One region of the Sphaerisporangium sp. NPDC088356 genome, then DNA from elsewhere that is predicted to be linked to it. Evidence: predicted binding sites of a transcription regulator. Region 1 holds the regulator's gene; each other region holds the start of a gene.
What was found. The regulator HrcA, encoded in region 1, represses chaperone genes, less so after heat shock. The targets are predictions, from matches to a motif close to TTGGCACTCTCNNNNNGAGAGTGCCAA.
Positions count from the first base shown of each region.

Region 2: the regulator HrcA is predicted to act here: its motif matches at 1,268-1,294, upstream of groES (co-chaperone GroES).
Region 3: the regulator HrcA is predicted to act here: its motif matches at 2,609-2,635, upstream of groL (chaperonin GroEL).
Region 4: the regulator HrcA is predicted to act here: its motif matches at 4,032-4,058, upstream of AB0O34_RS29235 (FmdB family zinc ribbon protein).

Region 1 covers NZ_JBFBIK010000054.1:14,799-22,649, reverse strand. Annotated here, with positions in the region: gene AB0O34_RS20755 (16S rRNA (uracil(1498)-N(3))-methyltransferase) at 1-505, opposite strand, end outside; gene dnaJ (molecular chaperone DnaJ) at 579-1,721, opposite strand; gene hrcA (heat-inducible transcriptional repressor HrcA) at 1,722-2,732, opposite strand; gene AB0O34_RS20740 (DUF3097 domain-containing protein) at 3,044-3,865, shown strand; gene AB0O34_RS20735 (DUF4870 domain-containing protein) at 3,862-4,464, shown strand; gene hemW (radical SAM family heme chaperone HemW) at 4,575-5,792, opposite strand; gene lepA (translation elongation factor 4) at 5,855-7,681, opposite strand.
Region 2 covers NZ_JBFBIK010000041.1:3,240-11,090, forward strand. Annotated here, with positions in the region: gene groL (chaperonin GroEL) at 1-752, opposite strand, end outside; gene groES (co-chaperone GroES) at 862-1,176, opposite strand; gene AB0O34_RS17400 (class I SAM-dependent methyltransferase) at 1,477-2,661, shown strand; gene AB0O34_RS17405 (hypothetical protein) at 2,866-4,353, shown strand; gene tsaD (tRNA (adenosine(37)-N6)-threonylcarbamoyltransferase complex transferase subunit TsaD) at 4,358-5,389, opposite strand; gene rimI (ribosomal protein S18-alanine N-acetyltransferase) at 5,382-5,828, opposite strand; gene tsaB (tRNA (adenosine(37)-N6)-threonylcarbamoyltransferase complex dimerization subunit type 1 TsaB) at 5,849-6,508, opposite strand; gene AB0O34_RS17425 (class F sortase) at 6,631-7,185, opposite strand; gene AB0O34_RS17430 (hypothetical protein) at 7,208-7,747, opposite strand.
Region 3 covers NZ_JBFBIK010000009.1:2,472-10,322, reverse strand. Annotated here, with positions in the region: gene AB0O34_RS05835 (TetR/AcrR family transcriptional regulator) at 1-300, shown strand, start outside; gene AB0O34_RS05830 (hypothetical protein) at 379-513, opposite strand; gene groL (chaperonin GroEL) at 854-2,479, opposite strand; gene AB0O34_RS05820 (cold-shock protein) at 2,867-3,067, opposite strand; gene AB0O34_RS05815 (MoaD/ThiS family protein) at 3,409-3,684, opposite strand; gene thrC (threonine synthase) at 3,698-4,990, opposite strand; SAM riboswitch class I at 5,005-5,166, opposite strand; gene AB0O34_RS05805 (RNA polymerase sigma factor) at 5,316-5,870, opposite strand; gene AB0O34_RS05800 (trehalose-6-phosphate synthase) at 6,034-7,461, shown strand; gene AB0O34_RS05795 (MFS transporter) at 7,589-7,851, shown strand, end outside.
Region 4 covers NZ_JBFBIK010000109.1:5,172-13,022, forward strand. Annotated here, with positions in the region: gene AB0O34_RS29220 (M15 family metallopeptidase) at 576-1,664, shown strand; gene AB0O34_RS29225 (RcpC/CpaB family pilus assembly protein) at 1,774-2,361, opposite strand; gene AB0O34_RS29230 (S-methyl-5'-thioadenosine phosphorylase) at 2,555-3,361, opposite strand; gene AB0O34_RS29235 (FmdB family zinc ribbon protein) at 3,640-3,987, opposite strand; gene AB0O34_RS29240 (potassium/proton antiporter) at 4,173-5,675, opposite strand; gene AB0O34_RS29245 (LCP family protein) at 5,802-6,869, shown strand; gene AB0O34_RS29250 (5-formyltetrahydrofolate cyclo-ligase) at 6,885-7,445, opposite strand; gene galU (UTP--glucose-1-phosphate uridylyltransferase GalU) at 7,470-7,851, shown strand, end outside.

The DNA.
Region 1 (7,851 bases):
GCACGGCCGCGACCGCCGCGCCCCGCAGCAGAGCCGCCACCTCGGCCGTCGTGGCCTGCTCCGTGACCTCCGGCAGGTGGAACCGCCGGGCCTGCTTGCCGGCCTCCCTCGCGGTGGAGCGCCAGCGGGCCAGCGCCTTGCCCGCGCGTTCGCCCTTCCACTGGGTGACGCACCGGGCGGCGGCCCAGGGGACGATGACGTCGACCCCGGCCTCGGTCATCATCTCGACCGCAAGCTCGCCCCTGTCGCCCTTGGGCAGGCCCTGGACGACCACCAGGCGCGGGGCCGGCGCGGGCACCATGTGGCGGCCGAGCACCTCCAACCGGAGCGAGTCCCTGCCGACGTCTCTCACGACGCACTCGGCGACCGCGCCCTTGCCGTCGGTCAGGTCGACGCGCTCGCCGGCGCGCAACCTTCGCACGGTGGCGGCGTGCCGCCCCTCGGGGCCGGAAAGGACGATCTCCTGACCGGACAGGTCGTCGGCGAGGAAGACGGGGACGCTCACCCGCAAACCTTAGCCACGCGCGCGCGAACTCCGCGAACCACGGGGCCCATGCCGGTGAAGCGTCCCCCTGGGGTCAGCGACCGTTGAAGGCGTCCCTGAGGCGGGAGAAGAAGCCCTGCTGCCCGGGGGCGAACTTGCCGGGCGGGCGCTCCTCTCCGCGCAGCTTGGACAGCTCCTTGAGGAGCTCCTCCTGGGCCGGGTCGAGGCGCGTGGGCGTCTCCACGTTCACGTGGATCAGCAGGTCGCCGCGGCCGGTCTCGTTGAGCCGCTGGATGCCGCGCCCGTACAGCGGGAGGACGTGACCGGCCTGGGTGCCCGGCCGCACGTCGATCTCCTCGGCGCCGTCGAGCGTCTCCACGGTCAGGATCGTGCCGAGCGCCGCCGCCGTCATCGGGATCTGCACCGTGCAGTGCAGGTCGTCGCCACGTCGCTCGAAGATCTCGTGAGGCCGCTCGACGATCTCCAGGAACAGGTCTCCGGGCGGGCCGCCGCCGGGGCCGACCTCGCCCTCTCCGGCGAGCTGGATGTGGGTGCCGTCCTCGACGCCGGCCGGGATGCGCACCTTGATCGTGCGGCGGGTGCGAACCCGCCCGTCGCCGGAGCACTCCTGGCAGGGATGCTGGATGATCGAGCCGAACCCGCCGCACTGCGGACAGGGGCGGGCGGTCATGACCTGGCCGAGGAACGACCGGGTGACCTGGGAGATCTCGCCGCGGCCATGGCACATGTCGCAGGTGTCGGGGTGGGTGCCGGACGCGGCGCCCGACCCCTGGCAGACCTCGCAGAGCACGGCGGTGTCGACCACCAGCTCGCGCGTGGTGCCGAACGCGGACTCCGCCAGGTCGAGCTCTACGCGGATCGTCGCGTTGCGCCCGCGCCTCGCCCGGGACCGGGGCCCGCGAGACCCGCCGCCGCCGCCGAAGAAGGCGTCCATGATGTCGCTGAACGGGAAGCCCGCGCCGAAACCGGCCGCGCCGGCTCCCGGCCCGCCGCCACCGCCGCCGAAGGGATCGGCTCCGAGATCGAACATCTGGCGCTTGTTCGGGTCCGACAGGACCTCGTACGCCTGGTTGATCTCCTTGAAGCGCTCCTGCGTCTCGGGATCGGGGTTGATGTCGGGATGAAGCTCGCGCGCGAGGCGGCGATACGCCTTCTTGATCTCATCCTGGCCGGCGTCACGGCGGACCCCGAGGATGCCGTAATAGTCGCGGGCCACCTAGGACCCCGCCAGGATCTGGCCGACATAGCGTGCCACTGCGCGCACCGCTCCCATAGTCACCGGGTAGTCCATTCGCGTCGGGCCCAGCACTCCGAGCCGAGCCAGTTCATTGTCGCCCGAACCGTATCCGGCGGCGACGATCGAGGTGCCGTGTAGCCCGGAGTAAGGATTCTCCGAGCCGATCCGCACGGTGAGCGCGGCCGAGTCGCTCGCCTCGCCGAGCAGCCGCATGAGCACGACCTGCTCCTCCAGCGCCTCCAGGACCTCGCGCAGGCCGACGCTGAAGTCGCCGGCGAGGTTGGCGGCCCCGGCGAAGACGATCTTCTCGTCATGCCGGTCGACCAGGGTCTCCAGGAGAACGGACAGGATCGTGGTCGCCACCGGCCGGTCCTCCTCGGGAAGCCGGTCGTGCAGATCGGCCACCGTCTCGGGCACCCGGTTGAGGCGGCATCCGTCGAGGCAGGCGTTGAGCACCGCCCGCAGATGCGCGATCCGGTCGTCCTCCACCACATCGGGAAGGTCGACGACTCGCTGCTCGACCCGCCCGGTGTTGGTGATCAGCACCAGCATGATCCGCCGCTCGGCCAGCGGCACGAGCTCGACGTGCCGGACCGTGGAACGGATCAGCGATGGATACTGCACCACGGCGACCTGCCGAGTCAACTGCGCGAGCAGCCGCACCGTGCGGGTGACGACGTCGTCGAGGTCGACGGCGCCCGCGAGGAAGGTCTCGATCGCCCGGCGCTCGGCGCCGGACAGCGGCTTGATCTGGGACAGCCGGTCGACGAACAACCGGTAACCCTTGTCGGTGGGCACGCGGCCCGCGCTGGTGTGGGGCTGCGTGATGTAACCCTGCTCCTCGAGCACGGCCATGTCGTTGCGCACGGTGGCCGGAGAGACGCCCAAATTGTGCCGCTCCGCGAGCGCTTTCGACCCGACCGGCTCGTTGGTGGACACGTAGTCCTCGACAACGGCGCGCAGAACTGCGAGCTTACGCTCATCGAGCAACGTGCTCACCTCCCTGCCCTGCGTTCGTGCCTGCATAAACGGCTGGTCTGGCACTCTGTGTTCCCGAGTGCCAAGTGTACGGCTCCGGCCGACAGGGTGCGATAACCCATCCTCAGGACCTCACCCGGTCAGCGACAAGTCGCTTGCTATCGGGCGGCAAGTCGGCCCGCCCAGACTCGGGCTTCATGAGTGAGAACGCCCCTCGGCTGAACGACGCGACCACCAGGCTCCCGCGTCCCAACTCCCCTGGCGAGCATGCTTCCCTGGCAGGCCCGCCGCCCGGAGCGTGATCTTTGCTAGCGTGCCCAGTTATGCGGGACTACGGACGGGACGTTCTGGCCGGAGACTGGCGGAGGCCGCTACGCGGGAAGATCCCGCAGGTCGCCGCCGAGCCCGACCTCGTGGTGGAGGACGCGGAAGGCGGCTTCTGCGGGGCGGTGGTGGCCTGTGACAAGGAGGCCGTCACGCTGGAGGACCGGTTCGGGCGGCGACGGGTGTTCCCGCTCGCGCCCGCCGCGTTCCTCCTCGACGGCAAGCCGGTGACGCTCGTGCGCCCGGCTCCGGCCACGGCCAAGGGCCCGGCGCGCAGCGCGTCCGGCTCGATCGCCGTGGGCGGGCTGCGGGCGCGCGTCGCGCGGGAGAGCCGCATCTACGTCGAGGGCGTGCACGACGCGTCCCTGGTGGAGAAGATCTGGGGCCACGACCTGCGCGTGGAGGGTGTCGTCGTCGAGTACCTCGAAGGCGTCGACGACCTCCCGGCGATCGTGGAGGAGTTCGGGCCCGGTCCGGGGCGGCGCCTCGGGGTACTGGTCGACCACCTGGTGCCCGGGTCGAAGGAGAGCCGTATCGCTGCCCAGGTGTCCTCGCCGGGGGTGCTCGTCGTCGGGCACCCGTTCGTGGACATCTGGCAGGCGGTCAAGCCCTCCGCCGTGGGCATCCCGGCCTGGCCGGCGGTCCCGCGCGGGGTGCCGTGGAAGGAGGGCGTGATCGACGCCCTCGGCTGGCGGCTGGAGCCTGCGGACGCCTGGCGGCGCATCCTCGGCTCCGTCCACACGTTCACCGACCTGGAGCCGGAGCTTCTCGGCCGCGTCGAGGAACTGATCGACTTCGTGACCACCGAGGAGCAAGCATGAGCGAGACCCCGCAGGACCGCCTCCCCGACGACTTACCCAGCGACCGGGACCCCGAGCACGGCCGGCCCGGCTACGGGCAGCCGGAGTACGGGCAACCCGGCCAGGGGCAGCCGCCGTACGAGTCGTCTGGGTACGGGCAGCCAGGGTACGGGCAATCCGCTTACGGGCAGCCCGGTCATGGGCAACCCGGGTACGGGCAACCCGGGTACGGGCAGACGGGGTACGGGCAGGTGCCCTATGGGGCGCAGCCGCATGTGCCGGGCCGGTATGGGCCGCGCCCGGGGACCGACGACACGACGCTGTCGATGCTGGCCCACCTGCTCGGCCTGCTCACCTCGTTCATGGGCCCGCTGATCTTGTATCTGGTCAAGAAAGACGAGTCCCCCTACGTCCGCGACCAGTCGGCCGAGGCGCTCAACTTCCAGCTCACGCTGTTCATCGCCTACGCGGTGTGCTTCGTACTGGCCTTCTTCATCATCGGCATCCTGCTGATGCTGGTGGTGTGGGTCGGCTCGCTGATCTTCATGATCATGGCGGCCGTGGCGGCGAACCGTGGGGAGAACTACCGCTACCCGATGAACATCCGCTTCGTCAGCTGAAGCGGCTGAGAGCCGCACGCCCGCCGGGATCCCGGCGGGCCACGTCGGCGCGGGGCCACGTGAGGCCAGGTCGCCCTGAGCCCTGGGCGCTGGGGCAGGTGGCCCGTGGATCAGGTCAGGTCACGCACCAGGGCGTCCGCCAGCAACCGTCCCTTCAGCGTCAGCACGGCGAGGCCCCTTCTGAAGGGCTCCGGCTCCAGCAGCCCGTCTCCGAGGGCCCGGGCTACGGCCGTACGGGCGTCCACGCCGATCTCGGCGAGCGGGAACCCCGAGTCGAGCCGCAGCTCCAGCATCAGCCGCTCCACGTGCCGGTCGCTCTCGGAGACCACCTCGCGCGCGTGGGCGGGCGAGGAGCGGGTGGCAAGGCGCGACGCGTAGGCCGCCGGATGCTTGACGTTCCACCAGCGGGTGCCGCCCACGTGGCCGTGCGCGCCCGGGCCGACGCCCCACCAGTCGCCGCCGGTCCAGTAGAGCAGGTTGTGGCGGCACCGGGCCTCCTTTGAGGTGGCCCAGTTGGACACCTCGTACCAGGAGAACCCGGCCTCCGACAGCATCGTGTCGGCGATGACGTACCGGTCGGCGGCCACGTCGTCGTCGGGCATGGGCAGCTCGCCCCTGCGGATCCGCGCGGCCAGCCGGGTGCCCTCCTCGACGATCAGCGAGTAGGCCGAGACGTGGTCGGGACCCGCCTCGATCGCCGCCGCCAGCGAGGCCCGCCAGTCGTCGTCGCTCTCCCCCGGCGTGCTGTAGATCAGGTCCAGGTTGACGTGCTCGAAGCCCGCGTCGTGGGCCTCTCGTACGGCCTGCGCCGGACGGCCGGAGGTGTGCCGCCGGTCGAGGACGGCCAGCACGTGCTCCTTCGCGCTCTGCATGCCGAAGCTGACGCGGTTGAACCCGCCGGCCCGCAGCCCTTCGAGGTAGGCGGGATCGACCGACTCGGGGTTGGCCTCGGTGGTGACCTCGGCGCCCGCCGCCAGCCCGAACTCCTCGTCCACGGCCCGCAGGATCCGCACCAGGTCGCCGGCGGGCAGCAGGGTCGGCGTGCCCCCGCCGAAGAACACGGTCTCCACCGGCAGCTCCACATCCCCGAGCACCCTGCGCGCCAGCCGTACCTCCTCGATCGCCGTGCCGGCGTAGTCGGCGCGGGACGCGCCAGGGCCCAGCTCGGTGGCGGTGTAGGTGTTGAAGTCGCAGTAGCCGCAGCGGGTCACGCAGAACGGCACATGGACGTAGAAGCCGAACGGCCGCGCGCCGAGGCCCTCGTGGGCGCTCGCGGGCAGCTCACCCGACGCGGGAACGGCATCGCCGTCGAGAAGTACGGAAGGCACGCTCCCAGTCTGCCGCTCCGGGACCCGTGCCCCGGACGGGCCGCCCTCAGGCGGCCACGCGGCTACTTCTTGGCCTTGTCGCCGGCGGGGGCCTCCGTGGAGAGCGCGGCGACGAAGGCCTCCTGCGGCACCTCGACCCGGCCCACCATCTTCATGCGCTTCTTGCCTTCCTTCTGCTTCTCCAGCAGCTTGCGCTTACGGCTGATGTCACCGCCGTAGCACTTGGCGAGCACGTCCTTGCGGATGGCGCGGATGTTCTCGCGGGCGATCACCCGGGCGCCGATGGCGGCCTGGATCGGCACCTCGAACTGCTGCCGGGGAATGAGGTCCTTGAGCTTCTTGGCCATCTCGACGCCGTACGCGTAGGCCTTCTCGCGGTGGACGATCGCGCTGAAGGCGTCGACGGCCTCGCCCTGGAGCAGGATGTCGACCTTGACGAGGTCGGCGTCCTGCTCGCCCGAGGGCTCGTAGTCGAGCGAGGCGTACCCCCGCGTGCGTGACTTCAGCTGGTCGAAGAAGTCGAAGATGATCTCGCCGAGCGGCAGCGTGTAGCGGATCTCCACGCGGTCCTCGGAGAGGTACTCCATGCCGAGCAGCGCGCCGCGGCGGGACTGGCAGAGCTCCATGATCGCGCCGATGTGGTCGGACGGGGAGAGCAGCGTCGCCTTCACCACCGGCTCGTGGATCTCGGCGATCTTGCCGGCCGGGAACTCCGACGGGTTGGTGACGACGAGCTCCTTGCCGTCCTCCATGACCACCCGGTAGATGACGTTCGGCGCGGTGGAGATCAGCGAGAGGTTGAACTCGCGCTCCAGCCGCTCGCGCACGATCTCCATGTGGAGCAGCCCGAGGAAGCCGCAGCGGAAGCCGAACCCGAGGGCGGCGGAGGTCTCGGGCTCGTAGACCAGGGCCGCGTCGTTCAGGCGCAGCTTGTCGAGGGCCTCGCGCAGCTCGGGATAGTCGTCGCCGTCGATCGGATAGAGGCCGGAGTACACCATCGGCCGGGGGTGGTCGTACCCGCCGAGCGGCTCGGCCGCGGGATGTGCGGCCGAGGTCACCGTGTCGCCGACCCGCGCCTGCCGGACGTCCTTCACGCCGGTGATGAGGTAGCCCACCTCGCCCACGCCCAGCGACACCGACGGCACCGGCTCCGGCGAGATGACGCCGATCTCCAGGGTCTCGTGGGTGCCGCCGGTGGACATCATGACCGTGCGCTCGCGCTTGGAGAGCTGCCCGTCGATCACTCGGACATAGGTGACGACGCCGCGGTAGGTGTCGTACACGGAGTCGAAGATCAGCGCCCGCGCGGGGGCGTCGGCGTCGCCGACGGGGGCGGGGACGTGCTGGACGACGTGGTCGAGCAGCTCCTTGACGCCCTCTCCGGTCTTGCCGGACACCCGCAGCACGTCGGACGGGTCGCACCCGATGAGTCCGGCGAGCTCCTGGGCGTACTTGTCGGGCTGCGCGGCGGGCAGGTCGATCTTGTTGAGCACCGGGATGATGTGCAGGTCGGCGCTCATGGCCAGGTAGAGGTTGGCCAGCGTCTGCGCCTCGATGCCCTGCGCCGCGTCCACCAGGAGCACGGCCCCCTCGCACGCCTCGAGCGACCGGGACACCTCGTAGGTGAAGTCGACGTGGCCCGGCGTGTCGATCATGTTGAGAACGTGGCCGTCCCACGGCAGGCGGACCGCCTGCGACTTGATGGTGATGCCGCGCTCGCGCTCGATGTCCATGCGGTCGAGATACTGCGCGCGCATCTGCCGGGCGTCGACCACACCGGTGAGCTGGAGCATCCGGTCGGCGAGCGTGGACTTGCCGTGGTCGATGTGCGCGATGATGCAGAAATTGCGGATCAGCGCGGGGTCGGTCTGGCCAGGGTGGATGCGCACCGGGGTCCGTTCGGCAGGATTGACGACGATCAGAAGGCTGGCAGGGCAGCCGCTAACCATGGTGGCACGCCCGGATGGTCACCCGGACAGCGTCACCTGGACAGCAGATCGGCGCGGCGTCGCGCCCGCACACCGCCCGGACGAGGAGTTTCGCCTCGCCGCGCCGGCGT
Region 2 (7,851 bases), on a different contig from region 1:
TCCTCCGCCACCACGAAGAGCGGCTTCTTGGTCTGGGCGACCTTCTCCAGCAGCGGGAGGAACTCCGCGATGGAGGAGATCTTGCCCTGGTGCAGCAGAACGTAGGCGTCCTCGAGGACCGCCTCCATGCGCTCGGGGTCCGTCACCATGTACGGCGACAGGTAACCCTTGTCGAACTGGAGGCCTTCGGTGAACTCCAGCTCCAGGCCCATGGTGTTGGACTCTTCGACGGTGATGACACCGTCCTTGCCCACCTTGTCGAACGCCTCGGCGATGAGCTCGCCGATCTTGGCGTCCTGGGCGGAGATCGTCGCTACGTTGGCGATCTCCTTCTTGTCCTCGACGGGACGGGCGAGCTCCAGCAGGCGGTCGCTGACCGAGCGGGCGGCCAGGTCGATGCCGCGCTTGAGCGACAGCGGCGAGGCTCCGGCGGCGACGTTGCGCAGGCCCTCGCGGACCATCGCCTGGGCGAGCACGGTGGCGGTGGTGGTGCCGTCACCGGCGACGTCGTTGGTCTTGGTGGCGACTTCCTTGGCGAGCTGGGCGCCGAGGTTCTCGTACGGGCGCTCGAGCTCCACCTCACGGGCGATGGTCACACCATCGTTGGTGATGGTGGGCGCACCGAACTTCTTGTCGATGACGACGTTCCGGCCGCGCGGCCCGAGGGTCACCTTGACGGCGTCCGCGAGGGCGTTCACGCCACGCTCGAGAGCGCGACGCGCGTCCTCCTCGAACTCCAGGGTCTTCGGCATTTAAGGTCCTCTCAGCATCAGAGCCCCGGGGCTTCAGCCGAAGCGCCCGGGGCTTGACACGCATTTTTTGTAAGGCTCCGTACTGATGGTCGCTTGCGCGCCCGGGGCTTTACTTCTCGATGATCGCGAGAACGTCACGGGCGGAGAGAACGAGGTACTCCTCGCCGCCGTACTTGACCTCGGTGCCGCCGTACTTGCTGTAGAGGACGATGTCCCCTTCCTTGACGTCGAGCGGAATCCGCTTCTCGCCGTCTTCGTCCCAGTTGCCGGGGCCCACCGCGAGGACCTTGCCCTCTTGCGGCTTCTCCTTGGCGGTGTCTGGGATGACCAGACCGGAAGCGGTCGTCTGCTCGGCTTCAAGCGGCTGGACCACAATGCGGTCGCCGAGCGGCTTAACGGGAACCTTGGTGGCGGTCGTCACGATCGGACCTCCCCTTCAGATTGTGTTGATGAGCTGAAGAGGCGACCAGCGGCCTGCCGTCGCGGGTGTCAGACCTGCCTCGTCGCATTTTTACTTGGCACTCTCACTAGGCGAGTGCCAACACTGAACAGTATGCAAGGCCGCCGACTCAGTCAACACGGACAGGCCGTCCCTGGTCAGTCCGGTGCAGATACCGGGGCCGGCCCAGGCGCGACTCGCCCGAAATGTCCGTCCGAGCTCCGGGTCCGCCAGGTTGCCGACTCCTTCCCTCGGACCTCCCGGCACGCGATAGCGTCGGGAGACGTGGACCTCGACGCCTTCCGCGAGTTGCTGACCCCCCGCGGGCAGAAGGCCCTCGGCGACGCCGTGGAGGCGGTGGCCGGCGGCACCGACCCGGTCCTGGCCGCGAGCCGGCTGAGGAAGACCTACGACGCCTCGCTCACCTCCGCCGCGCTCACCCAGGCTCGGCTGCGGGCGCGCGGCGCCGTCAAGTTCGGCCCCGACGCCGCCCGCATGTACTTCACCCCCGACGGCCTGGAGCAGGCCACCCGCACCGAGGTGGCCGCCCACCGCGCCCGCAGGCTCCCGCCGGGCACGCGGGTCGCCGACGCCTGCTGCGGCATCGGTGGCGACCTGATCGCCATGGCACGCGCCGGGTGCGAGGTCGACGCCGTGGACCTCGACCCGCTCACCGTGGAGGTCGCGCGGGCCAACGCCGTGGCACTGGGCCTCGGCGACCGCGTCACGGTCCGTACGGCCGACGCGGCCGAGGTCGAGCCGGAGGCGTACGACGTGCTGTTCGCCGACCCGGCCAGGAGGTCGACCGGCAGGCGCGTCTTCGACCCCATGGCGTACTCCCCGCCGTGGCCGGTGGTCCTCGGCATGGTCGCACGGGCACGGGCCGCGTGCCTGAAGGTCGCGCCCGGCATCCCGTACGAGCTGATCCCGCCGGGCGCGGAGGCCGAGTGGGTCTCCTACCGGGGCGAGGTCAAGGAGGCCGTCCTGTGGACCGGCGCCCTCGCCCAGCCCTCCGAGGAGGACCTCGGCCGCAGGGCCACGATGCTGCCATCCGGCGAGACGCTCACCCCCGACCTGTCCCTCGGGCGGGCGGAGCACGGGCCGGTGGCCAGATACCTGTACGAGCCGGACGGCGCCGCGATCCGCTCGCATCTGGTGGCCGAGGTGGCGGCGCTGGTGAACGGCCACCTGATCGACCCGCAGATCGCCTACATCACCGGCGACACCGCCGCCGTCACGCCGTGGGCGTCGCGGTACGAGGTCCTGGAGACGATGCCGTTCTCGCTGAAGCGCCTGCGCACCGCCCTTCGCGAGCGCCGCATCGGCGCGGTGACCCTCAAGAAACGCGGTTCCGCCGTCGACCTGGAGCGCCTGCGGAAGGATTTGCGCCTTTCTGGCGATAAATCGTGTGTCGTGGCTCTTACCCGCATCGGCGAGCGTCCTTTCGCGCTCATTTGCGAACCTGCCTGACCTGCACAAACGGCCATTTCGGGCAATCCATCGATAATCACGAAGTTTTAAAGTCGGCCCCGAAAGTCGCCTGCCGAGCGACTACAGTTGGCCAGCGCGGGATTTTCGCCTGATCGATGGCTGACCCGCCTTATTCGTCACGCCAGACAACCGGACCAATCCCACCGCAGTGCGGCCGGCCGCCCGCGAGTGAAGGAGCTTTCGGTGGATCACTCCAACCACACCCTTCTCCAGGCGGGAAGCCAGACCGCCATCTCCGACCGGATGCGCGAGCTCCTGGCGAGGGCGGCACAGGACCACGTGTACGAGCAGCGCACCCAGGGCGCCGTGCTCGACGAGATCCGCCAGCGGCTCGAAGGCATGGAGTGGTTGCTGCGTGAGGTCCGCGAGCGCGAGCTGGGCGGCCTGAGCGGCGCCCTCGAAAGCGTCGGCGGCCAGCTCGGCGAGCTGGCGACCCGGCCTCCGGCGTGGGCCGAGGGCCTGGCCCAGCACGTGGAGGTCGTGCGCGACCGCGTCGACGGGGTGGGAGACCGCGTCGCCGTCATCGTCGACCGCATCGACTCGGTGAGCGAGCGCGTCAGGCCGGTCGCCGAGCTGCCCGGCCTGTGGAACGACCTCGGCACGGTGCGCGAGGGGGTCGCCGAGTCCCTGAAGCGCCTCCAGGCGGTCCTCGACGGCGGCCTTGCCATGCCCGACCGCATGGCCGAGCTCACCAGGCGCCTCGGCCAGCTCACCTCCAGCATGGAGGCGGCGGGCGGCCGCTTCACCCGGGTCGACAAGGCGCTGCTCGACCTCACCCAGCGCACCGAGCGGCTCGAAGGCGGCGTTCTCGACCTGAGCGAGGGCCTTGAGGACACCCTCGCCTCGGCGATCGAGCGGCTCACCGGCTCCGTCGAGCAGCTTGTCGGCAAGGTCGACGGCATGACCTCCAAGCTGACCGACGCCGAGACCCGGCTCGCCGACCGCCTCGACGGCGTCGACGGCCGGCTCGCGGGCTTCGACGGCCGCCTGGAGGGCGTCGAGGGCCATCTGACGGGCTTCGCGGCGCGGTTCGACGGCGTCGAGGGCCACTTCGGCGACCTCAAAGGACGCGTCGACACCGTTGAGGGCCGGTTCGACAGCGTGGACAGCCACCTAGGGGCCGTCGAGGGGAGGCTGGAGACGGTCGACGTCCGGCTCCAGAGCGTCGACGGGCGCATCGAGACGGCCGACTCCCGCGTCGACGGCCGCCTGGCCGGGCTCGACCAGCGGCTCGCCGATGTCGACGGCCGCCTCAGCGCCCAAGATCAGCGTTTCGCCACGGTCGACGAGAGCTTCGAGGGCGTCAACGAGCGGCTGGAGATGGTCGACGACCGCGTGGAGGCCGTCAACCAGCGCGTCGGCCAGCTCCCCGGCCTGCTGGAGGTGGGCGAGGTCCACAAGCGCGTCGGCGAGCTGATCAGCGCCCAGGGCGACGACCAGGGCAAGCGGCTCGACATGATCGAGAAGCGGCTGGCCGACGCCATGCCGCCCATGACCGAGCTGATGGACCTCGTACGGGCGCGCCCCGACCGCGATCAGCTGTCGGAGACCGTGGACGAGATCATCCAGCCCACGCACAACGACCTGACCCGCAGGCTGGGCGCCCTGGAGGAGACCATGCTGGCCCTGGCCGAGGCCCTGCTCCGCCCCACCCGCACCGCCAAGGACTGACCCGTCACATGTGGACGGCGGTGACCGGCAGGGACGAGTCGGCGGGGATGTCGAGCCGCGACGGGCTCACCCCCGAGGCCACCAGCTCCGACCCCAGCGCCGCGATCATCGCGCCGTTGTCGGTGCACAGCCCAGGCCGGGGCACCCGCAGGCGCACGCCCGCGGCATCACACCGCTCCTGAGCCAGGGCGCGCAGCCGCGAGTTCGCGGCCACCCCGCCCCCGATGAGCAGGTCCTCCACGTCGTACTGCCGGCAGGCCTGGAGCGCCTTGCGCGTGAGCACGTCGACGACGGCCTCCTGGAAGGACGCGGCCACGTCGGCGACGGGAACGGGCTCCCCCGCACGCTCCCTGGCCTCCACCCAGCGCGCGACGGCGGTCTTCAGCCCGGAGAACGAGAAGTCCAGCGTGCCGTCGTCGTACTTCCCGCGTGGGAAGGCGACGGCCGTGCCCGAGCCATCGACGGCCGCGCGGTCGATGTACGGGCCGCCGGGGAACGGCAGGCCGAGCACCCTGGCGACCTTGTCGAACGCCTCACCCGCCGCGTCGTCGACGGTGGAGCCCAGGGAGATGACGTCCTTGGCCACGTCGGGCACCAGCAGCAGCGACGAGTGGCCGCCCGAGACGAGCAGCGCGATCGACGGCTTGGGCAGCGGGCCGTGCTCAAGCTGGTCGACCGCCACGTGGGCGGCCAGGTGGTTGACGCCGTACAGCGGCACCCCGAGGCCCATGGCGTACGCCTTGGCGGCGGCGACGCCCACGAGCAGCGCGCCCGCGAGGCCCGGTCCAGCGGTGACGGCCACCGCGTCGATGTCGGAGAAGCGCAGCCCCGCCTGTTCGAGTGCGCGCTCGACGGTCGGGGTCATGGCCTCCAGGTGGGCCCGTGAGGCCACCTCGGGCACGACGCCGCCGTACCGGGCGTGCTCCTCGACGCTGGAGGCGACCGTGTTCGCGAGCAGCGTGTGGCCCCTGACGATGCCGACCCCGGTCTCGTCACACGAGGTCTCGATGCCCAGGACCAGGGGTTGCTCAGACATGCCCGTCCTCCACGCTCAGCTTCCTCATCATCATGATCGCGTCGGTTCCGTCGTCGTAGTAGTCGCGGCGCAGGCCGACGCGCTCGAACCCGAAGCGCTCGTACATGGCCTGCGCGGGCGGATTGTCCGCGCGGACCTCCAGGAACACCGCCGTCGCCCCGCGGCGCTCGGCCTCGGTGAGCAGCTCGCGCAGCATCGCGCTGCCGACCCCGGCGCGCTGCATGGCCGCGCTCACGGCGATCGTCTGGACGTCGGCCTGGTCGCCCGCCGCCGCCAGCCCGGCGTACCCGACGATGCGCCCGTCGGCGACGGCGACGATGTAGTGCCGGGTGCGCGGCTGATCGGCCAGCTCGCCCCGCAGCATGCCCTCGCTCCAGGCGTCGAACGGGAACGTCGAACGCTCGATGTGCATGACATCGGGCAGATCGGCTTCCGTCATCTGCCGCAGCGTGGCGGCGGTCACGTGGTCACCTTCTTCGGCGGACCGGGCACCCGGGCGTCCGGCCGGCGAAGGTAGATCGGGCTCGGCGAGGTGAGAACCGCTGCGCCGCCCGCGGCGAGGTGCTCGGCGGCGAGCGCGGCCAGCGCTCCGGCGAGCGGATAGTCGGCGGTGCCCTCCACCAGCCGCTTCTCGCCCAGGATCTCCGCGTACATGCGGGCGCCCGCACCCACCAGGGGCAGCTCGCCCGGCACGTCGGCGGGCCGGTCGACCGAGGGCCCGTCGAGCCGCGTGCGCATGTCGGCGTAGCTCGCCCAGAAGACCTCCTTGCGCCGCGCGTCCGTGGCGGCGATGAAGGGCTCGGTGAGACCGCTCGCGTAGGCGACGGCGTCCAGGGTGCACACCCCGTACGCCGGGGCGCCCGTGGTGGACGAGAGCGCCTGGGCGGTCATCAACCCGACGCGCAGGCCGGTGTACGGCCCGGGGCCCGAACCGGCGACGATGGCGGTTAAGTCACTCAGAGTGACGCCCGCCTCGCGCAGGACCTCCTGGATGGAGGGAACGAGCAGCTCACCGTGGCGGCGAGCGTCGATCGTCGTCGACTCTGCGAGCAGGCGGTCACCGTCGTGAAGAGCCGCGGTGACGGCCGGGGTTGCGGTATCGAAGGCCAAGACCAGCACAAATGTCAAGCCTAGCTGTGTTTCTGGGCGCTCGCTCCGTGCCTATGGCGCTCGCTCCGCTCGCGCGGTGCGAGGGCGCCCCTGAGCCGGTGCCCTCGCATGCGCGCAGGGCGCAGGGGAGATCACGCGGCCAGGCGGGAGGCGTAGACGATGATGTTGTCCAGGTACTCGTGGGTCTTCCGGTCGAATACCCCGCCGCAGGTGACCAGGCGCAGGCCGTCCTCGACGTACACGCGCTCGGCGGGAAAGCGGTCCTTGGCGACCTGCTCGATCGAGTCGACCTTGTACTCCGCGGTCTTGCCGTCGCTGCGCAGGACCTTGATGACGGCGCCCTTCCTGACCTCGCGCAGGCGGTAGAACACCGCCGGCGCGGTCTTGGTGTCCACGTGCCCGATGATCACCGAGGCGCCGGAGTCACCGGGCACCACGCTCTGGTCGAACCATCCCGCCGTCGCGGGCTTCTCGAACGGGGGCAGCTCGACCTCCCCGTCGGAGCTGAGCCCGAGCTTCATCAGAGGAGCCTTCAACTGCAGCGACGGGATGTCGAGCCGCTTGGGGACGGCGGCCGTGGTCCGCGGGGGCGGGGCGTCGCGCTCACGGCCGGCGAGCGCGAACATGATCGTGCCGGTGACGAACCCGGCCACCACGATCTTCAGCCATTTGGGGGAGTCAGCCATGGGGGGAACGCCGGACCGAAGGTCAGCCGGCCTTCGACCTGCGCCTGACCACGGCGATGCCGCCACCGAGGGCCGCCAGAAGCGCCACGACCGTCACTCCGGTGGGAATGCCCGTGGGCTCGTCGGCGGGCTGCCCACCGGCCGCGGTGCCGCCGCCACCGGCCCTCGGCGCCCGGGTCGGCACCGCGCGGGTCCTGGTGGGGGTGGGCGTGGCCGTGGGCCTGGCGGTCAGCGTCAGCGTGGCCCTGCCGGTGTCGTTGGTGCCCTCGCACTTGACCTCGACCTGGTAGCGGCCGGCCTTGGCGTCCTCGTCGACGAGGGCGAAGCCGTGGACCTCGGGCAGGGGCGCCGCTGTGGTCACCGGGGTGGAGGACACGGCGGGGGTGACGGGCGGAGGCTGGGTCAGGGTGACGACGCCCGTGAAGGAGTCAGAGCGGGCCGTCGCCCGGTAGTCGGTGCCGCCCTGAGGCAGGGGGCAGAAGGCCCGCACGCGGACCGATCGCGTCGCCCCGCCCTGCACCCTGTCAGGAATGAGTTGGACGCGAATGTCCTGACGGCTCATCGACGGCGCAGGTGTGGGCGCCGACGCGCCCGTCTGCGCCTCCGCCGTACACGCGACACCGCCTAAGAGAAGGAATGCTCCAGCAACCGCGCCCTGCCCGACCC
Region 3 (7,851 bases), on a different contig from region 1:
TTCAACCGGCTGGTCAAGGACAGCCCGTCGCTCGTCGCACGGATACGTGAGCTGGGCGAGCACCAGGAGGAACTCCTGGCCCGCACCCTCGCCGAGGAAACCGACGCCGACCCTGACGACATCACACCCTGGGTGATCGCCGCCCAGCTCTGCGCGGTCACGCGGCGGCTGGTGGCGCATGCCGTACGGCGCAAGATGGCGGATGAGAGCATCGACAAGATCGTCCCCGACCTTCGCGTGCAGGCGGAGCGCGCATTCGACCTGCTCGAAAGGGGCATCGGCGACTACGGCGCCCGCTGACCGTACACCCGGCCCACGGGGAAGGAATCGGCTGCCTCCCCCGCTTGTCCGGCCGTCGCAGACGCGGCTACTCGCGATCTACAGGTCGAGCTGGTACTCGAAGGTCGTGTGCGTCGGCACGTAGCCCAGCGCGTCGTTGATGCGCCTCATGTACGGGTTGCTGTCAGCCGTGTCGGCCAGCAGGCCGCCGAGGTCGGGGTAGCGCTCCATCATGAGGAGGTGGAAGTGTCAGAGCCCTGGTGCGGCTGCTCGACCGTCATGCGCATCTGCTGCACACCCCCTCGTCGATGGCGCCGGTCCGGTGTGACGGACGGCCCGATGAACCTACGTGCTCCACCACACGGCCGCAACACATTTCGGCCTCGTCTCTGCCCTTCAGGTGAACGCAGCCCACTGATCGTGCAGAAAAGTCGACCTAGCCGTACGACAGCGCTGATCAGGCGGGCGCGGTCGCGGTCGTCTCGGGTGTTCCGAGCCAGGTGAGCGCCAACGCCAAAGGGCCATCCCCGGTGGATCCGGGGACGGCCCTTTCAGTGACTTGCGAGCCGGAGGCTCAGAAGTCCATGTCACCGCCGCCGGGCATGGCGGGAGCGGCAGGGGTCTTCTCGGGCTTCTCGGCGATGACCGCCTCGGTGGTGAGGAACAGAGCCGCGATGGACGCGGCGTTCTGCAGCGCCGAGCGGGTGACCTTGGCGGGGTCGATGATGCCCGCCTCGAGCATGTTGACATACTCGCCGGTCGCGGCGTTGAGGCCGAAGCCCACCTCGATGTTGCGCACGCGCTCGACCACGACACCGCCCTCAAGGCCGGCGTTGATCGCGATCTGCTTCAGCGGCTCCTCGAGCGCCTTGCGGACGATCGCGGCACCGGTGGCCTCGTCGTTGAAGAGCTCCAGCTTGTCGAACGCCTTGGCGCCCGCCTGCAGCAGAGCCACGCCACCGCCGGGCACGATGCCCTCCTCGACGGCCGCCTTCGCGTTGCGAACGGCGTCCTCGATGCGGTGCTTGCGCTCCTTGAGCTCGACCTCGGTGGCCGCGCCGGCCTTGATGACGGCGACGCCGCCGGCCAGCTTGGCGAGGCGCTCCTGGAGCTTCTCGCGGTCGTAGTCGGAGTCGGTGTTCTCGATCTCGGCGCGGATCTGGTTGACCCGGCCGGAGATCTGCTCGGGGTCACCGGCGCCGTCGACGATGGTGGTCTCGTCCTTGGTGACGATGACCTGGCGCGCGCGGCCGAGCAGGTCGAGCGTGGCCGTCTCGAGCTTGAGGCCCACGTCCTCGCTGATGACCTGGCCACCGGTGAGGATGGCGATGTCGCCGAGCATGGCCTTGCGGCGGTCGCCGAAGCCGGGGGCCTTGACGGCCACGGACTTGAACAGGCCGCGGATCTTGTTGACGACCAGGGTGGCCAGGGCCTCGCCCTCGACGTCCTCAGCGATGATCACGAGCGGCTTGCCGGCCTGCACGACCTTGTCGAGCAGCGGAAGCAGGTCCTTGTTGGCCGACACCTTGGAGTTGACGATGAGGATGTAGGGGTCGTCGAGGACGGCCTCCATCCGCTCCGGGTCGGTCACGAAGTAACCGGAGATGTAGCCCTTGTCGAAGCGCATACCCTCGGTGAGCTCGAGCTCAAGGCCGAAGGCGTTGCTCTCCTCGACGGTGATGACGCCTTCCTTGCCGACCTTGTCCATCGCCTCGGCGATCATCTCGCCGATCTGCGTGTCGCCGGCGGAGATGGAGGCGGTCGAAGCGATCTGCTCCTTGGTCTCCACGTCCTTCGCGAGCTTCGAGAGCTCCTCGCTGACGCGCTCGACGGCGGCCTCGATGCCCTTCTTCAGGGACATCGGGTTGGCGCCGGCGGCGACGTTGCGCAGGCCCTCGCGCACGAGCGCCTGGGCGAGCACGGTGGCGGTGGTGGTGCCGTCACCCGCGACGTCGTCGGTCTTCTTCGCGACCTCCTTGACGAGCTCGGCCCCGATCTTCTCCCAAGGGTCCTCGAGCTCGATCTCCTTGGCGATCGAGACGCCGTCGTTGGTGATCGTGGGAGCGCCCCACTTCTTCTCCAGCACGACGTTGCGGCCCTTGGGACCCAAGGTCACCTTGACGGCATCGGCGAGCTGGTTCATACCACGCTCGAGACCGCGCCGGGCGTCCTCGTTAAACGCGATCATCTTGGCTGCCATACGGCTAGACCTCCCAGATACAGGGTGGCTTGCAGCGGATCGAGCCGACGCCCGCGACGGCATGTAGACCCCGCGACTTCACGACACCTGTCGCCGTGAACCGCCAGGCCCCATCGCCTCGATCCAGGTTTGTCACTCTCGACAGGAGAGTGCCAACGAACTGTTTAGCACTCTACCCTGCCGAGTGCAAGCGACAACCCCTATGACCTGGGAGGCACAAGGATTTCTCTGACCGTATGCCGAATATTGGACCTGCCCTCACGTGCGGGAAAGTACGGACATGACGGAAGGCTCGGCCCGTCTTCCTGCATGACGAACCGAACCTTCCGGCTACTGACCGAGAGAGACCAGTGGATCTTCGTCGACGACCGGACGGGGCCGGTGTCGTCACACAGTCCGCACGGACTCCGCCTGTGGACCCTTCTGGCCCTGTGTGATCTCGAACTCCACCCGCTGACCCTGCTCAAGGGACCGGTATCCCTCGGACATGATCGCTGAGTAGTGGACAAACACGTCCTTACCACCGTCTACCGCGATGAAGCCGTAGCCCTTGTCCGCGTTAAACCATTTGACGGTGCCCTGCGCCACTTTCCGACTCCTCTTGCTGGGCTCCGGACCCCACCCACTCCTCCGCGAGGCCCGTGACCTTCGGAACCGAGACGCATGCGAACTCCTCGGCCACGTCGATCGTTCTCGACCATACCTGTGGCAAGGCTTGGCGCAACAGAGTCAATCATCAAACTACTTCTTGACGTTCGCTGTAAGCAGGACGTCACTTTTCCGCCCGCGCTTGGTTTAGTTGAGGATTACACTACCCGCAAGAGTCAGTAAGAACTTCTATTATGATAGTCAGGCCGTTCCAGGCCCCCCTGGGCATGCCAACGCCCACGCGTCCCAGGGACACGTGGGCGTTGAGGGGAGCCTGAGGGTCAGCCGCCGGCGACCGCGGGGATCACCGAGATCTGCGCGCCCTCCGGGGTGGCGGTGTCAAGACCGTCCACAAAACGGACATCCTCTTCTCCGACATATACGTTGACAAAACGGCGAATCTTGCCCGTTTCGTCCAGAATGCGGGCGCCGATTCCGGGGAAGTCGGACTCCAGCTTCTGCAACACCTCGCGAAGCGTCGCGCCTTCACCGTTCACCTCCGCAGCACCATCGGTGTACGTACGGAGAATCGTCGGAATCCGCACAGAAACGCTCATTTATCGTGACCTTTCAGGAGTTATCGGCGATAGCCGTGCGGAATGCGTCGAGTGAGGGGCGGATGACCGCGGTCGGCCGGGCCTTGTCGGAGACCGCGTCGAGGGTCTTCAGGCCGTCCCCGGTGTTGAGCACCACCGTCTCGGCCTCCGGGTCCAGGAGGCCGTTCCGCACCAGCTTGCGGAGCACTCCCACGGTGACGCCGCCGGCGGTCTCACCGAAGATGCCCTCGGTGCGGGCCAGCAGGTGGATCGCGTCGACCACCTCGGCGTCCGTGACGTCCTCGACCGCTCCGCCCGTGCGGCGGGCGATGTCCAGGACGTACGGCCCGTCGGCCGGGTTGCCGATGGCGAGCGACTTGGCGATGGTGTCCGGCTTGACCGGCTGGACGATGTCGAGACCGGCCTTGAAGGCGGACGACACCGGCGAGCACCCCTCGGCCTGCGCTCCGTAGATCTTGTAGGGCTTGTCGTCGACGAGCCCGAGCTTGATGAGTTCCTTGAAGCCCTTGTCGATCTTCGTGAGCTGGGAGCCCGAGGCCACCGGCACGATGATCTGGTCGGGGATCCGCCATCCCAGCTGCTCGGCGATCTCGTAGGAGAGGGTCTTGGAGCCCTCACCGTAGTAGGGGCGGAGGTTCACATTGACGAAGCCCCACTTGTCGCCCAGCGGGTCGCCGATGAGCTCCGAGCAGAAGCGGTTGACCTCGTCGTAGGTGCCCTCGATGCCGACCAGGCGCCCGCCGTACACCGAGGCCATGACGATCTTGGCCTCTTCGAGGTTCGACGGGATGAACACGCAGGAGTCCAGACCCGCACGTGCCGCGGCGGCGCCGACGGCGCCCGCGAGGTTGCCGGTCGACGAGCACGACAGGGTGTGGAAACCGAAGTTGCGTGCCGCCTCAAGGGCGATCGCGACGACCCGGTCCTTGAAGGAGTGGGTCGGGTTCCCGGAGTCGTCCTTGACGTGCAGGCTGCGGATCCCCAGCTCACGGGCGAGGTTGTCGGCCTTGACCAGCTTGGTCCAGCCGGGCGCCAGGTTGGGCTTGGAGATGACGTCGGCGGGCACCGGGAGAAGCGAGCGGTAACGCCAGATGTTCTGCGGGCCCGACTCGATCTGCCGGCGGGTCACCGAGGTGCGACCGGCGTCGGGGGTGTCCCAGGTGTAAGCCACTTCGAGTGGCCCGAAACACTCGATACAGGCGAAGATCGGTCCGAGGTCGTAGCGAGTGCCACATTCGCGGCAGGAGAGCGCGACGGCGGGGCCGAAGTCGAGTGTGGTCGTTGTCTCAGCTGTTGCGAGCGCCATGAAGCGAGGCCTTTCCCTCATCTTCGCCCGGACCACCTTGATCACGGGCCGGAATTGGCACCTGTCCCGGCTGGTCTTCTGGTCGGTTGCCGCGCCATTCGGAGACGCGTGTGACCACAGCCGGGAGGGTTGCCGGGGCTTCGCAGGGCCGGTCCCTCCACCCCTCTGGATGAGCAATATGAAGTTGTGATCCCGCCGATGTTACAGGCAGGACAAAAGAACTGTACCTTGCCCGCCAGCGGGCCCGGTCGATCGTCTCACCAATCGAGACGAACAAGTATCATCACCACACGATCGGAGTGACCGCGCGGTGGGATCGCGACTATCACTTGTAGGCGTCGCCGAGAGCCGCCTGCACATACTTGCGGGCCTGGTGGATGCGCGATTTGGCGGTGCCCAGGGGGATGCCGAGCTGCTCGGCGACCTCGTTGTAGTCGAGCTGGCAGATGTCGCGCAGCACCAGCGCCTGCGCCAGGTCGGGCTTGTCGGCCTCCAGGGCCTCCATGGCGTCGAGCAGGTCGAGCCGCGAGCCCGCGATGACGCTCACCCTGCGCGGGTCGGCGCGCATGTCCGGAAGCTCCTCGGAGGTCTGCTCCGCGCCCCGGCGTTTCAGCGTGCGGTAGGTAGTGCGCGCGCAGTTGGCGGTGACGATATGCAACCAGGTGGAAAAACGTGCCCGCCCTTCGAACCTTCCGATATTGCGGGCGACGGCCAGCAACGTATCCTGGCAAGCCTCCTCCGCGTCCTGGTGGTAGGGCAGGAGCCTCGCGCAGTGGCGGAGCACGTCGGGCTCGATGCGGCGGAGGAGCTCTCCGAGGGAGCGGTGGTCACCTTGGGCGGCGGCGCGGGCCAGCTCTTCGGTCGTCTCGTCAAGCGCCATGCCGGAGCTCCCCTCGACGGTCTGCACTTTGCCTCGACCGGACCATCAGCCCATCTTATTGGGAGCGTTAAATTAATTTAATCCGCGGCCGGGTGCGCATCACAGCGGAGATGAACGGCGAGGGACCACCGCCACATGGCGGGCGAGGAGTGGTGATGGGCAGATGAACACTGTTCTGCTGGCCTCCAACAGGGGCCCGGTGTCGTTCACACTTGCCGACGACGGTGCGCTGACCATGCGCAGGGGCGGAGGCGGCATGGTCTCCGGCCTCTCGGAGGTCGCCAAGGACACCAACGTGCTCTGGGTGTGCGCCGCGCTCTCCGACGGCGACCGCAGCGCCGTACGGCTCGCGCCGAGCGGGCGCCTCGACCAGGCGGGCTACGACACCGGCCCGGTGCGCATGCTCGACATCCCGCCCGCGACGTTCCACCGCGCGTACAACGCCGTGGCGAACTCCACGCTGTGGTTCGTCAACCACCTGCTCTACGACATCCCGAACTCACCGCAGTTCGACATGCGGTTCCGCAGGGAGTGGGAGTCCTACCAGGATTACAACGCGGCGTTCGCCCTCGCACTGGCCGAGGAGGCCGCGCACGGCGCCCGCGTGATGATCCAGGACTACCACCTGACCCTCGCCCCGGCGATGCTCCGCGTCGAGCGCCCCGACCTGCGCATCGCCCACTTCTCCCACACCCCGTGGGCTCCGCCCGAGTACTTCTCCCTGCTGCCCGACGACATCTCCGCCGAGCTGCTGTCGGGCATCCTCGGCGCCGACCACGCCGGCTTCCTCGCCACGCGCTGGGCCTCGGCCTTCATGGACTGCTGCGAGACCCTGCTCGGCGCCCAGGTCGACCGCGTCGAGCGCACCGTCGCCTACGAGGGCAGGACCACGCGCATCGGCGTGCACGCCCTCGGCGTCGACGGCGACGCGCTGTGGGCCCGCGCCCTTGAGCCCGACGTCGAGTCGCACATGACCGCCCTCCGCGAGCGCGTGGGCGACCGCAAGCTCATCGTGCGCATCGACAGGACCGAGCTGTCGAAGAACATCGTCCGCGGCCTGTCGGCCTACAAGCAGTTCCTGACCGACCATCCCGAGTGGCACGGCAAGGTCGTGCACCTGGCGTTCGCCTACCCGTCGCGGCACGACCTGCCCGAGTACCGCGAGTACACCGCGGCCGTGCAGCGCTGCGCCAAGGAGATCGAGGACGTCTTCGGCGGCGAGGACTGGGATCCCCTGATCCTCAACGTGGACGACGACTACGCCCGCTCCCTCGCCGCCTACCGCATGGCCGACGTGCTGCTGGTGAACCCCATCCGAGACGGCATGAACCTCGTCGCCAAGGAGGGCCCGATCCTCTCGCCCCACTGCGCGCTGGTGCTGTCGAGGGAGGCGGGCGCCGCGGCCGAGCTCGGCGCCGACGCTCTCCTGGTCAACCCGTACGACGTCTCCGGCACCGCGAACGCCCTGCACGAAGCGCTGATGCTTCCCGAGGAGGAGCGAGCCAAGCGCGGCACCCGGCTGCGCGCCGCCGCGACGGCGCTGCCCCCGAGCCGCTGGTTCGCCGACCAACTGGCCGCCCTCGAACGCTGACCCGTCTTTCGTGACCCGGCTCCCCTGAAACGGGACCACCCGGCCCGAGTGAACCCCCGTCGCCTGCCCCTGGAACGCCGCTCTTTCGAGTGCCGGACTCCTTGCCGTCTGGGCACGTTCCTTGTGAATAGTCCGGTGGTACCTTCATGACCGTTCGAGTGTTCCGAGGCACGGGGGATCAGTGAGCTCGACCACGTCCGCACGACCGCGCGCCCGGCTCACCAGAGACCGTCCGACCTGGCTCATCTACCTGCAGCTCGCGACCTTCTCCACCTACCTGTACGGGCTCTCCGCCGCCCTGCCGCTGCTCCGCATCGACCAGGGGGTGTCCCAGGCCGTCGCGGGGCTGCACGGCACCTCCATGGCCGTCGGGAGCATCATCAGCGGCAT
Region 4 (7,851 bases), on a different contig from region 1:
AGTGTGGGGGAGCGGTGGAGGCGGGTGTGCGTTTGCGAGCTGTGGATTCAGCGGCTCCTAGCCGGGCCGGGGAGTCGGGTGAGCGGGCGGAGGGTGCGCGGCGGGCTGGACGTATGCACGGAGCGCATTCGGGCGAGCGGGTGCGAGGGGCGCGGCCGGGCGGGCATGGGTGCGATGGACGGTTAGGGGGGCGTGCGCCGGTTGGGTGGATGGTCGGGCGGCCGGTTGGGCGGCCGGTTGGGCGGATGGTCGGGCGGATGGTAGGGGGCTGGGCTGTTGGGTGGGGTGGACTGGGGCGGGAGCCTTCTGCGGTTTCGGTGCGGCCGGCGTCGGGGGTTTCGGCGGTGCGTCGTGCTGGGTTGGTGATGCCGGGGGCGGTTTGGCAGGTGGGCTGTTCTGCCGCGTGGCGGGGCAACTGGCTTTGGCAACTGTGCCAACCGTGCGATAGCGAGAAGGTATAAATGCCATGATCCGTACATAACGGCTCTCGTGACTCGGGTCCGACTACACAGGTAGCTGTAGTAACGTGCGTGCCGGGCTAAGGTCACAAGTTCGCAAACGGAGGGGTCCGTAACGTGCCATCTCCCCGATCGGCGGGCCTGGTCGCCGTACTCATGGTGATGGTCTCCATGCTCACCATGACGTCGTCGGGCTCGGCGCAGGCGCGGTCGGTCACCCAGGAGGCCGCACCCCAGGAGCTGGATCCGGGCAACCTCAATCAGTTGCGCCGTGACGCCGAAAAGTCGTCCCAGGCGCTCGCAGAGGCCACCAAGGCCCTGGAACAGCGGCAGGGGACGCTGGCCAAGGCCGACAAGGAGCTCAAGGGCAAGCTGGAGCAGTTGCGTACGGCGACTCTTGAGATGTCCAAGGTGCGCAGGCCGCTGGCGGACCTGGTGCAGTCGCTGTATCAGGAGCCCTCGGGCGGTGACATGGCGCCCTTCTTCACCGGTGAGAGCGACGCGACCAGCCTTCGTGCTCTGAGCGACATGACGTACATCGTGTCGGGACGTGACAAGGTCCTGGCCGACGCGGGCAAGCTCTATCAGGAGCAGCAGAGGCTGGCCGGAGAGGCGCAGGACCTTCGGGCGACGAAGCTGCTGGTGGAGGCCCAGCTCAGCGTTGAGATCGACACGCTGAGGAAGCGGTCGTCGACGGTTGTGAAGTCCCTGTCCCAGGCTCTGACGAAGCTCGGAGTGCGGGTCAACCAGGGCGGCCGTACGGGAGCGGCGTGCGACCCGACCCAGGTGAGCGCCGCCGCGCAGTACCCCAACGGTCTGCTCCCGAAGAGCGTCCTGTGCCCGCTGCAGCAGCCGGGCCGGGAGTTGCGCGCGGACGCGGCGATCGCCTTCGTCGCGCTCAACGAGGCGTACAGGAAGCAGTTCGGCAAGCCGATGTGTGTGACCGACAGCTACCGCAGCCTCGGCCAGCAGCAGGCCGTCTTCTACCGCAGGCCGGGTTTCGCCGCCGTGCCGGGGCGAAGCAACCACGGGCTCGGGCTCGCGGTGGACCTGTGCGGTGGTGTCGACGTCTTCCGTTCGGTGCAGTTCAACTGGCTTGAGGCCAACAGCAAGAAGTTCGGGTGGATGCACCCCGACTGGGCCTATCACAGCCCGTTTGAGCCGTGGCACTGGGAGTACGACCCGAAGCTCGGCTCGCTGCTGTAGGTGAGAGGCTGCGCTGCTGGAGGGTCTATTTATGGCGTCATCGACTCCGCATCCCCGCCTGTTCAGGCGCTGACGAGACCGTCAGAGCGGTCAGCCCGTGCCGTCATGGTTATCGGGAGTTGCCGTGGATGGTGATCGACAGGCGTGAACCCGTGCCGGCTTGGGTGAGGCGGGCGGCCTGCTCCAGTGTGGTGGCCAGAACGACCAGAGCGCCGCTTTCCGTCATGGAGTCCGCCGAGGCGGTCGCGCGTGGCAGGGCGATGACGGTGACGGCCTGGGCCACCGTGGCCGTGCGCGGATCGAGCCGGGCTTCGTCCCACTGGGCCGCGGCTGCGATCACGTCGATGACATCGCCTACGCGAAGCAGGCGTGCCGCACCGGCGTCCGTGATGCGTACGGGCGTGGCGACCATGCCGGGACCGTAGGCGTCGACCAGGGCAGGTCCGAGCAGGCGTAAGTCGGTGAGAGGCTCGCCGCGCCGGGCCGGGGCAGCCAGGACACGTCCGGCGACGGGCGCTCCCGGGCGGAGCGCGCCGTCGGGCACGGCGGCTTCCGGGATGCGCACCACCGTCAGATCTGGCGCTGCCAGCGTGCCAGGCCTGAGGTCGCGAGCGGCGGCCAGGACCTCGGTGGCGGGGACCGGACGCATGGCCAGGCCCACGCTTCCCGCAGCCATGGCCGCGAGGACGACGGCCATGAGCCGGCGTCGGCGATTGAGTGTCCGAACTACACGAAGTGCGGCCCGCATTGGTGTCTCCTGCGGCGAGGGTTGCCTGTGAGAAATGGCTGCTAGGGCCCAGGGCATGGCAGCAAGTGCTCACGGCGCGGGACTGGAACGCGGAGCAAGGGGTTGCGGGGTCTGGGGTGAGGACAGGCTCGTGGGTCTGGGCCTAGGGGAGTTCGAAGGGGAGGTCGATGCCGTTCAGCGCGTCGCCGCAGGGGCAGGTGCGTTCCGTGGGCAGCTCGACGGCCACCGAGCCGACGAGCGTGCGCATGCGCTCGCTGTTGGCGGCGAAGAACGCGAAGACTTCGTCCTGGGTGACGCCCTCGCCCGCGTCGACCCCGGCGTCGTGATCGGTGACGAGGGCCAGCGTGGTGTAACAGAGGGCCAGCTCGCGGGCGAGAACGGCCTCGGGGTAGCCGGTCATGCCGACGATCGACCAGCCGTTAGAGGTGAACCAGCGTGACTCCGCCCTGGTGGAGAAGCGGGGCCCTTCGATGACGACGAGAGTGCCACCGTCGACGGCACTCCAGCCCTCGGCCTCGGCCTTCGAATAGGACAGAGCTCTGCCAACTGGGCAATAGGGATCGGCGAAGGGGACGTGGACCGCGCCGTTCGCGTCGTAATAGGTCTGCACCCGGCCCGACGTGCGATCGACGAGCTGGTCAGGGATCACAAGGGTGCCCGGGCCGTACTGAACGCGAAGGGACCCGACGGCGCTCGGCGCCAGCACTTGGCGCACGCCGAGGGAGCGAAGAGCCCAGAGGTTCGCCCGGTAGGGGATGCGATGGGGAGGAAATCGGTGATCGCGGCCGTGGCGGGGCACGAACGCGACCGCGCGCGAGCCGATGTGGCCGACAGTGATGGTGTCGCTCGGCGGCCCATACGGCGTGGCGACGTCGATCTCTTCGGCATCATCGAGGAGGGAGTAGAACCCTGAACCGCCGATGACCCCGATGTCCGCTCTCATGACCATGGCGCAGACACTAGCGCCCCGGCCCCGGGCAGAAGAGACGAGAGCCGAGACCTGTGGATAACCCTAGTGGGAAATGGCCAGGGATACGAAGATCGTGGCACGTTGAGCGGCGTGAGTACCGGCGCCCGCACACACCGTTGCGCGCCCTCGCGGGTCGCCGGCAACGTGTGCGGTCGCGGAGATGACCCGCAAGCGATGACCCGGGTCTGCGCATGGGGCCGGGACAGGTGTCCATGAAGGTTGTACGGCCTGTGGGAGCCGTACAACCCTGGGCGTCGTCAGGCGGCCGAGCTGCTCGCGGACGCGGAAGAACTCGCCGCAGCGGGCTCCTTCTTGGCCGAGGCGGTGGTTCCGGAGTCGGAGCCGCCGGAGTCCCCGGAGCCGCTGGAACCAGAGGAACCGGATGAGGCCGGTGAACTGGTGGAAGACGAGACCCCGGAGTTGGTGGACGAGCGGTTGTCCGTCCGATAGAAGCCGGAGCCCTTGAAGACGATGCCGACGGCCGAGAACACCTTGCGCAGCTGGCCCTCGCAGCTCGGGCACGTGGTCAGCGCGTCGTCGCTGAATCTCTGGACGACCTCGAGCCCTTCACCGCAAGCGGTACAGGCGTACTGGTAGGTGGGCACGCACTCCTCCTCGTATGATTCACGCCGAGTATGACTCACGCAGACTGGCACTCTACCGATGCGACTGCTAATGGTACGCAGCCGATTAGGCTAAACGCCACCCAGACAGGTTCTAATCCCCGCCACAAGCAGTGTGGGGTGCCCCGTGAAAGTTCCGTGCCGGCCGCCGTCAAAGGCGTCTGGGGTCACTCGCCGCGTTCGCCGTACCAGCCTGCCAGTTTGCCTCGGCGGCTGACCGCTCGGAGGCGGCGTTCGACGGTCTGCCTGTATGCGGCCGTGGTGACCACCAGAAGCTGGTCCTCCGCCCGCAGGCGCGTGGAGCCCTCGGGGACGAAGGAGCGGCCCTCACGTACGACCATCGTGACGGCCGCGTCCGACGGCAGGCGGAGTTCGAAGATTTCGACTCCGTGCAGCCCGGAGCCCGGCGGGATGGTGATCTGCAGCAGGTCGGCGTTGAGCTCTTCGAGCGGAGCCGCCTCCACGCCCAGGTCACGGGCCTCGTCGAGGGCGTTGACCCGCAGGATCCGCGCGAGGAACGGCAGCGTCGGCCCCTGCACCATCGTGAAGACCATCACGATGACGAAGACCTCGTTGAACACCCCCTTGGCGCCGATGAGCCCGGTCGCCCACGGGATGGTGGCGAGCACGATGGGCACCGCCCCGCGTAGTCCCGCCCATGACAGGAACGCCTGTTCGCGCCAGGAGAGCCGGTCCAGACGCGCCAGCCGTACGATCAGCGCCGAGAGCACGACGGACAGCGGGCGTGCGAACAGCAGCAGGACGAGGCCGGCGATCAGGCCGGGTACGACGGTGGCGGGCAGCTCGTGCGGGCTGGCGAGGATGCCCAGCATGACGAACAGGCCGATCTGCGCCAGCCACGCGGCCCCCTCGGCGAAGCCCCGGGTCGCGGCCCGGTGCGGCAGTCGCGTGTTGCCGAGGACCAGCGTCGCCAGGTACACCGCGAGGAAGCCGCTTCCGTGCAGGAGGGCCGCGCCGCTGTAGGCCACGAACGCGAGGGCGAGCACGGCGATGGGGTAGAGGCCGGACGACGGCAGAGCCACCCTGCGCAGGGCGTAGCCCCCCAGAGGGCCGACCCCGAGGCCCACCGCGCACCCGACCGCCAGCTCGAACAGGGCGTCCAAGACGACGTGCCCCACACTCGGCAGGGGCGTGTTCACCTGGCTGAGCATGGCGACGACGATCACTGTGGGCGCGTCGTTGAAGCCGGACTCGGCCTCAAGGATGCCGGACAGGCGCTGGGGGAGGCGCAGGCGGCGCAGTACGGAGAACACCGCCGCCGCGTCGGTCGAGGCGAGGATGGCTCCGAGCAGCAGGGCCGTACGCCAGTCCATGCGCAGCAGCCAGTGCACGGCCGCCGCGAGGGCGATGATGCTCACGGCCACGCCTACCGTGGCGAGCACGAGCGCGGTCGGTACGGCCCGGCGGACGTGCTGCCAGTTCGTGGTGAGGCCGCCTTCGGCCAGGATGACGGCGAGGGCGGCGAGGCCGATCTGCTGGGCGAGTTGCGCGTTCTCGAACTGGACGCCCAGCCCCGCCTCGCCGACCAGGAGGCCGATCGCGAGATAGATCAGCAGGCTCGGCAGTCCCGTGCGGTGGGCCACCCGTACGGAGGCGATGGCGGCGATGACGACGACGGATGCGAGGAGCAACCAGATATTCAGGTTCACCGGCCCCCCACTCGCGTTTTCCGTCCATTGTGTCCTATTCGTATAGCCCTCTACCACGATGAACTGCTATGAGCTACCGTCACACGCGACACAGAGGCGCTAATCGACGGGTATCAGGTGACGGCAGTGACCGACGAGACTTCCCCGGTTCTTGAGAACACGAGGAAGGATGATTCCGCCGGTGGCGAGGAGGCCGTCCCGGCGAAGCCGCCCAAGAAGCGGCGCCTGCTGCGCCGGATGCTGATCGTCACGGGGCTCATATTCGCCATGGTGTTCGCGGCGGGGTTCGCGCTGGTGATGGAGCGTCAGATCACGCTGAACGGCAACATCGAGCGCATCCCTGGAGCGTTTCCCGAGGACGCGGGGCGCCCGGCCAAGGCAGTCGGAGACGCGCAGAACTGGCTGCTCATCGGGTCGGACAAGCGGCCGGGCGAGTCGGGCAACCAGCGGGCCGACACGATCATGATCGTCCATGTCCCGGCCGGCCGGGATCGGCTCACCCTCATCGGCATCCCCCGCGACTCTTATGTCCGCATCCCCGGGCACGGAAACAACAAGATCAACGCAGCGTACGCCTTCGGTGGCCCGAAGCTGCTGATCAAAACGGTCGAGGACCTCACCAAGGTGCGTATCGACCACTTCGCGGCGCTCGACTTCCAGGGGTTCGTCGCCATGACCGAGGTGATCGGCGGCGTCGACGTCTACGTGTCCCGCAAGGTGTACGACCCGATGAACAAGATCACCTGGCCGCAGGGCCAGGTGCACCTGCAGGGCGAGAAGGCGCTGCTGTTCGTCCGGCAGCGCTACAACCTGCCGGGCGGCGACTTCGACCGGATCAAGCGGCAGCAGGCGTTCATCGGGGCGATGGGGCACAAGATCATCAGCAAGGAGCTGCTGACCGATCCGTTCAAGCTGAACGCCTTCCTCGAAGCGCTCACGCAGGCGGTCAGCGTCGACTCGGGCGTGACATTGAGCACACTGCGCGATCTCGCGCTGGAGCTGAGAGACATCCGGCCGGACACCGTCGACTCCACCACGATCCCCACGATCGGCACCGCCACCGTCAAGGGCGCCAGCGTCGTACGCCTCGACAGGAAGGCCGGGGTGTCGTTCTTCGAGGCGGTCAGGGAAGACACCCTGGAGCAGTACTTCAAGGACAGCGGCGGCCTGAACGACCTGACGATCCTGCCCTGACCACCACGGTTCGCGTCAGAAAGCGATGATTCCCGACGGGAGCGCCGCCATCGAGACGGCCTGATCGTGGGGCTCCGAGGGGATGCCTTCGATCAGCTCGCCCTCGTGGAGCAGCGCGACCGTCGGTACGTTCGGCCCGACCCGCGCCAGCGCCCGGTCGTAGGAGCCGCCGCCGCGCCCGAGCCTCACCCCGCTGGACGGATCGACGGCCAGCGCGGGCACGATCACCAGCGCTGCCGTACGGATGGTGTCCACGCCCCGCCGCGTGTCCACGGGCTCCATGACGCCGCGCGGCCCCGGGGCCATCGAGTCGGGCCCGTCGTAGACCGCCCAGTCGAGATCGTTGTCCGGTTTCAGCACGGGCAGGATCACCGTGGCGCCGTGCTTCCAAAGGGCGAACACCAGGCCCTGGGTCGCCGGCTCGGTGCCCATCGACCAGTAGCACGCCACCAGCCCGGCCATCTGGACCCAGGGCTGGTCGAGTAGCGTTTCCCTGATCGCGGTCGCCGAGCCGCGCGGATCGGAGAGCCCTGCTCGTGCGGCGACGATCCTCCGGCGCAGCTCCGCTTTGTCCACTCGGCCCTCCATTAAGGTGCATCCATGGCTGACTACGATCCAGTGACGAAAGTCGTCATCCCCGCCGCCGGTCTCGGTACGCGATTCCTGCCGGCGACCAAGGCGACCCCCAAAGAGATGCTGCCGATCGTCGACAAGCCGGCCATCCAGTATGTCGTCGAAGAGGCGGTCTCGGTCGGGCTCCTCGACCTCCTCATGGTGACAGGCCGGAACAAGCGTTCCATCGAGGACCACTTCGACCGGGCGTACGAGCTGGAGGAGGTGCTCGCCGCCAAGGGAGACTCCGAGCGGCTCTCGCAGGTTCTGGAGCCGGTGGAGATCGCCACCTTCCACTATGTGCGGCAGGGCGAGCCCAAGGGCCTCGGGCACGCGGTCCTGTGCGCGAAGCAGCATGTCGGCAACCACC